Salinivibrio kushneri: one gene and its partner. The protein of the gene in region 1 interacts with the protein of each later gene in a pairwise test. Links are inferred from orthologs where the notes say so. Each region holds a gene or a part of one and is shown on either strand. Other genes may lie near its edges. The genes, in order: topA and N8M53_RS00080.

The links.
Region 2: the proteins of topA (region 1) and N8M53_RS00080 interact in binary tests that used the Escherichia coli proteins (3 or more experiments, as listed by UniProt). The link is inferred for Salinivibrio kushneri from one-to-one orthologs.

Annotation. Positions count from the first base shown.
Region 1 is NZ_CP114588.1:1,088,636-1,092,104, forward strand. What follows is about bases 83-3,228. They hold topA (type I DNA topoisomerase), read left to right. Parts: upstream 83-397; coding sequence 398-3,028; downstream 3,029-3,228. Other genes in these bases: N8M53_RS05280 (TIGR01212 family radical SAM protein), read left to right, coding at 3,171-3,228. Outside these bases: protease SohB, read left to right, coding at 1-11; more of N8M53_RS05280, read left to right, coding at 3,229-3,469. UniProt on the Escherichia coli protein: Releases the supercoiling and torsional tension of DNA, which is introduced during the DNA replication and transcription, by transiently cleaving and rejoining one strand of the DNA duplex.
Region 2 is NZ_CP114588.1:17,405-20,721, forward strand. Bases 261-3,254 are described here. They hold N8M53_RS00080 (YigZ family protein), read left to right. Parts: upstream 261-1,435; coding sequence 1,436-2,074; downstream 2,075-3,254. Other genes in these bases: fadB (fatty acid oxidation complex subunit alpha FadB), read right to left, coding at 261-1,219; N8M53_RS00085 (TrkH family potassium uptake protein), read left to right, coding at 2,142-3,254. In the rest of the region: more of fadB, read right to left, coding at 1-260; more of N8M53_RS00085, read left to right, coding at 3,255-3,317.

The DNA of each region.
Region 1 (3,469 bases):
CGCTGGTTTAACTCATCCCCGTGTGCTGCCTGTTAGCGTTGGGCGATAGACAACGGAAGTAAAATAGCGGTAACAGGCGCACGATAATGAGCGAAATAGCCATAATAATGTGAGCCAAGCCAAAGATTACCGCATCCATTTAGCTATTTTGCGTGCGGCAATGGTAATGATTAGCGCGTTTTTTCCGGAAACCGGCATGAAGATCAACCGGGACATTACCATCACAATTGCTTAACAATTGTGGAAGGGACGAGCAATCAGCGTGTTTTGCTGCGAATTTAGTTGATATTCGGCTAGACTCGCTCAATATTGTAAACAGATAGCGGCACTCCAGCATGGAAGTGCAACGCAACGAATTTTCGACAGTTTTAGCGCAAAGGGCGTCAATTAGGTCATTATGGGCAAATCTCTCGTCATCGTGGAGTCCCCAGCAAAGGCGAAAACGATCAACAAATATCTCGGCAAAGACTTCGTGGTGAAGTCGAGTGTCGGGCATGTTCGTGACTTGCCAACTGGAGCGACGCAAGGCGGTAAAAAGGCCGCACCTGTGTCCACGAAAGGGCTCAGCGCCGAAGAAAAAGCGCGAATCAAAAAAGAAAAAGAACAGAAGGCGCTCATCAATAAGATGGGCGTTGATCCTTACAATGGCTGGCAAGCGAAATACCAAGTCCTGCCGGGTAAGGAGAAAGTGGTCGCCGAACTCAAGCAGCTAGCGGAAAAAGCGGATCACGTTTATCTCGCAACGGATTTGGACCGCGAAGGGGAGGCCATTGCTTGGCACTTGCGCGAACTCATCGGTGGTGACAACGATCGCTTTAAGCGCGTGGTCTTTAATGAGATCACCAAAAATGCGATTACGCAGGCGTTTGAAGCGCCAGGTGACGTCAATATCGACGGTGTTAATGCGCAGCAAGCCCGTCGTTTCCTCGACCGTGTGGTGGGCTTTATGGTCTCGCCGCTGCTGTGGAAAAAAGTGGCGCGAGGCCTATCGGCTGGTCGTGTGCAGTCGGTCGCGGTTAAGCTGCTTGTTGAGCGAGAGCATCAGATAAAAGCGTTTATTCCTGAAGAGTTTTGGGATGTGCACGCTGATACGCTCACGCCAAAAGAGCAAGCACTGCGTTTGCTGGTGGCGCAGCAAAACGGTAAGGCTTTTAAGCCGAAGAACAAAGATGAGGCAATGGCGGCGGTGTCGGCGCTTGAGCACGCCAGCTTTGTGGTGCGTGATCGCGAAGATCGCCCCTCAACCAGCAAGCCATCAGCGCCTTATATCACCTCAACTTTGCAGCAGGCGGCAAGTACGCGCCTGGGCTTTGGGGTGAAGAAAACCATGATGCTGGCCCAGCGTCTTTATGAAGCCGGCTATATCACCTATATGCGTACCGACTCGACCAACCTCAGTAAAGAGGCAGTCGAGGCAGCGCGTGGCCACATTGCCAGCGAATACGGTGAGAAATATTTGCCTGAGTCGGCGAATGTCTATGGGGCAAAAGCCAACGCGCAAGAAGCGCACGAAGCGATTCGTCCCTCTGACGTGGGTGTGAGCGCGAGTGATCTGCAAGGCATGGATCCGGACGCGCATCGTCTCTACGACTTGATCTGGCGCCAGTTTGTGGCCTGCCAAATGGTACCGGCAAAATACGACTCGACTACCTTGACGGTCGATGCGAGCGATTACACCTTGAAAGCGAAAGGGCGCACGTTGCGTTTTGACGGTTGGACTCGGGTACAGCGTCCTTCCGGGAAAAACGAAGATCAAACGTTGCCAGCGGTTGAGGTGGGTGAATCACTGACACTCGACAAGCTTGATCCGAAACAGCACTTTACTAAGCCACCCGCTCGTTATACCGAAGCGGCCTTGGTCAAAGAGTTGGAGAAAGCGGGGATTGGTCGTCCGTCTACCTATGCCTCTATCATTTCCACCATTCAAGACCGTGGCTATGTGCGGGTCGAAAACCGTCGCTTCTATGCGGAGAAAATGGGCGAGATTGTCACAGACCGTCTCAACCAAAGCTTTGCCGATTTGATGGACTATGACTTTACCGCTCGTATGGAAGCGTCGCTCGATAAAATCGCTGAAGGTCAAGCTGACTGGAAAGCCGTGCTTGACGATTTCTTTGCAGACTTTACTGCTGAGCTAGAGCAAGCCGAGCAGGATGAAGACGACGGTGGCATGAAGCCCAACAACATGGTGATGACAGATATCGACTGTCCAACCTGTGGGCGTAAAATGGGTATTCGCACCGCATCGACTGGGGTGTTTCTTGGGTGTTCGGGCTACGCATTACCGCCGAAAGAGCGATGCAAAACCACCATCAATTTGATGGACGAAGATGGCATCGTCAATGTGCTCGAAGAGGACGTTGAAACCGCTGATCTTCGGGCTATGAAGCGTTGTCCGATTTGTGAAACGGCAATGGACTCTTACCTCATTGATCAGCATCGCAAGCTGCATGTGTGTGGTAATAACCCGAGCTGTGAAGGCTACGTGGTCGAAAAAGGTGAATTTAAGCCGAAAGGCTATGACGGCCCAGTGGTGGAGTGCGACAAATGTGGTAGCGACATGGTGCTGAAAAATGGCCGGTTCGGTAAATACATGGGTTGCACCAATGACGAGTGTAAGAACACGCGTAAGATCCTCAAAAATGGTGACGTGGCGCCACCGAAAGAGGATCCGGTGCACTTCCCAGAACTGCCATGTGAAAACTCGGATGCTTACTTCGTGTTACGTGATGGTGCTTCAGGCCTGTTCATGGCCGCGAGCAATTTCCCGAAATCTCGCGAAACCCGTGCACCGCTGGTGGAAGAGCTTCATCGCTTCAAAGATCGCATTTCGGACAAGTTTAAATACCTTGCCGATGCCCCGCAGGAAGATCCCGATGGGCGTCCTACCGTGGTTCGTTTTGCACGTAAAACCAAAGAGAATTACGTGCGTAGCGAGGAAGACGGTAAACCAACAGGCTGGTCAGCCTTCTTTGTTGATGGTCAGTGGGAAGTCACTGATAAGCGCAAGAAGAAAGCCAAAGCCTAATCGGTATACCCGCCAACGATTAAACCCGCCACCAAGGCGGGTTTGTTATTTTAGGACAAGCTTGCCCTTGCTTGATCCGCACCAATATCCTTTCGACACTAGTTGTTAAAATCTCGCCTTTGTCTTTTATCGCTGAGGCGTCATGGAGCTGCACCAACTCGTCAATACACTTGGCCAAGATTTGAAACACCGTTATGGCGAACGTGTCCATAAACTCACCCTGCATGGTGGCTTTAGCTGCCCAAACCGTGATGGCACGCTCGGACGAGGGGGCTGTACTTTTTGCAATGTCGCGTCGTTTTCCGATGAAACCGCGCAGCACCAATCCGTTAGCGAACAATTGAGCCTGCGCGCCAAAGAGGTAGACCGAGCACGTCGTTATCTGGCGTATTTTCAAGCCTATACCAGTACTTATGATGAGGTAGAGCGGTTAAAGGCCTT
Region 2 (3,317 bases), 1.1 Mb from region 1 along the record:
TCACTTTCGGGTTCTCGACCACGGCCTCGACGATCACGTCACTTTGTTCAATGCCCGCATAGTGAAGACTTGGGGTGATTGACGACAGCACTTGGCCCATTTTAAAACCATCGACACGACCACGCTCTAGCTGCTTATTCAGCAGCTTGGTTGCTTCTTTCATGCCGAGGTCGAGTGAGGCTTGAGCAATGTCTTTCATCATCACCGGCACGCCTTTAAGCGCCGATTGGTAGGCAATGCCACCTCCCATAATGCCTGCGCCGAGCACAGCTCCTCGCTGCGTATCTTTACCTTGTTTAGCCGCTTGCTTGGCGTTGCCTTTGATGACTTGATCATTAAGGAAAATACCCACCAAGGCTTGCGCGACATCGGTTTTAGCCAGCTTAACGAAGTAGCGGTTTTCGACCTTAAGCGCTTCATCGCGCGTCATCCCTGCGGCTTCTTCAATGGCCGTCACTGCGGTCATTGGTGCGGGGTAATGCTTGCCAGCGACCTGCGCCACCATACCTTTAGCCATGGTAAAGCTCATCGCCGCTTCGGTACGATTCAGACCTAAAGGTTGTTTTTTCTGTTGGCGACGACTCTGCCAATCAATTTTCTCGTCAATAGCTTGGCTAAGCATTCGAATCGCTGCGTCGCGAAGGTTGTCATTCTCGACGACCGCATCCACCAAGCCTTCTTTGAGGGCGGCAGAGGCACGTTTATCTTTCCCTGCCGTGATAATTTCCATCGCAGTATCCGCGCCGATAAGCCGTGGCAAGCGCACGGTGCCACCAAAGCCTGGCATGATGCCTAACTTAGTTTCAGGAAGGCCAATACGCGCATCCTTGCCCGCGACACGAAGATCCGTGGCGAGTATGCACTCACAACCACCGCCTAGTGCATGACCATTGATCGCGCTAAGGGTTGGGTAGGGTAAGTCTTCTAAACGATTGAAAATGGCATTGGCGCGAGATACCCAATCAGACAGTTCTTGGTCGGGTTTAGCGAACAGTCCGAGAAATTCAGTGATGTCGGCACCGACAATAAAGGCTGATTTGGCAGAGGTTAGCAACAGCCCCTTGATGTCATCGCGACCCGACAACGCATCGAGGGCTTGGTCTAAGCTTTCTAGCGTTGCCAAATCCAGTTTGTTGACAGAACCTTGGCTGTCTAAGGTCAGCTCTGCAATGCCGTTATCCAATGCACGAACTGAAAGGTTATCTCCTTGGTAGATCATGGTTGTTCTCCACGTTGGCAGTACCATCCTGGTTGAATAGTGTTCTGGTTAGACCAGATGCGACCTAGTGTGGATCATTGTTATAAGAAATGACAACCAAAAGTTAAACGAATGTTTAAAATATGTGGTATGGGTTGTTTTTACTGTGGCCGAGTCCCTGTCGTGCTTGGGGGAATATGGTACAGTGCGTCGCTGAGACACAAAGGTTGTAGCATTATGCCGATCACGCCCTATGCCGTGCCTGCCGAAACCGTGAGGCACGAGCTTGAAATAAAAAAAAGTCGGTTTATTACCTATCTTGCCCATACGCCTGGGGAAGAAGAGGCGAAGCAGTTTATTCAGTCGCTGCGAGAAACCTACCCTGATGCGCGTCATCACAGCTGGGCATTTGTTGCCGGTCGGCCTGAATCTTCCGTGCAATGGGGATGTGGTGATGACGGTGAGCCCGCGGGAACCGCAGGTAAGCCGATGCTTGCACAACTATCAGGCGCGAACGTTGGTGAGGTTTGTGCGGTGGTGGTGCGCTACTTTGGTGGGATTAAATTGGGTACTGGCGGGCTGGTAAAGGCTTATGGCAGTAGTGTGCAACAAGCCCTAGGCCTTTTGACCACGCGGGAAGTGGCAGTGACAGTCCCTTACACGATAAGCTGTGAATATGCTCACATTGACACGATAGAGTCATTGCTTAAGCAACATGATGGCGTTCAGCTCGATGCAGAATTCAGCCATAATGTGCGATTAAATGTGCGTATCGATGCGCGGTATATTGACGCTTTCCTCGATGCACTAAAAAATCAGACCCGCGGGCAAGCTCACGCGCACCCGTTGGACAATATTACCGTGTCAGGCTCCTAGCCTGCTAAACGTGTAACGACGAGACGGTAGTGAGAGGCTATCGCCGATAAGAGGGCCACGTCAGGCTATGCAATTTCGTTCCATTACCCGCATTGTCGGACTTCTGCTGGCCCTGTTCAGCATAACCATGCTTGCGCCTGCGCTGGTTGCATTTATCTATCGCGACGGTGCGGGGTATCCTTTTGTATTAACTTTTTTCCTCCTGCTAGCGGGTGGCGGGTTACTTTGGTTCCCTAATCGAAATTATCGCCATGAGCTTAAAGCACGTGATGGCTTTTTGATTGTTGTCTTGTTCTGGACGGTGATCGGTAGCGCCGGCTCGGTGCCGCTGATGTTATCGGAGCAACCCGATTTATCGGTCAGTGAAGCCTTTTTTGAATCTTTTTCTGGCTTAACCACAACGGGCGCAACCGTCATTGTGGGGCTGGACGAGCTCCCTAAAGCAATTCTTTTTTACCGCCAATTGCTTCAATGGTTCGGGGGGATGGGGATCATTGTGCTGGCAGTGGCTATCTTGCCTGTGCTTGGTATCGGGGGAATGCAGCTATATCGTGCGGAAATCCCTGGTCCTGTCAAAGATACCAAGATGACACCGCGAATAGCCGAGACAGCCAAGGTGCTTTGGTACATTTATCTCACCTTGACCGTGAGCTGTGCGCTGGCCTATTGGCTTGCGGGTATGTCTGCGTTCGATGCCATCGGGCATAGCTTTTCAACCGTCGCGATTGGGGGGTTCTCAACCCATGATGCCAGCATTGGTCACTTTGATAGCACTGCCGTTAATCTTATCACCGTGGTCTTTTTACTGATCTCTGCATGTAACTTTTCTCTCCATTTCGCGGCCTTTGCCAATAATGGACTTAACCTAAAGTTCTACTTGCGAGACCCTGAATTTCGCGCATTTTTAGTGATTCAGTTCCTACTATGGCTGGTCGTCTTTACCATGCTTAGTGGGCATCAAGTTTATGATAGCGCCACAGAAACCTTCACTCAGGCGTTATTTCAGTCGGTATCTATATCAACGACCGCGGGCTATACCACTACCACGTTTGCTCACTGGCCGTTGTTCCTCCCTGTTTTACTCTTGTTCTCATCGTTCATTGGCGGTTGCGCGGGCTCGACCGGTGGCGGGATGAAGGTGATTCGCATCCTGTTGTTGTCACTGCAAGGGACACGTGAGCTCAAACGCCTGGTGCACCCTCGCGCGGTATACACCATTAAAGTGGGCAATAAGGCGCTAAGG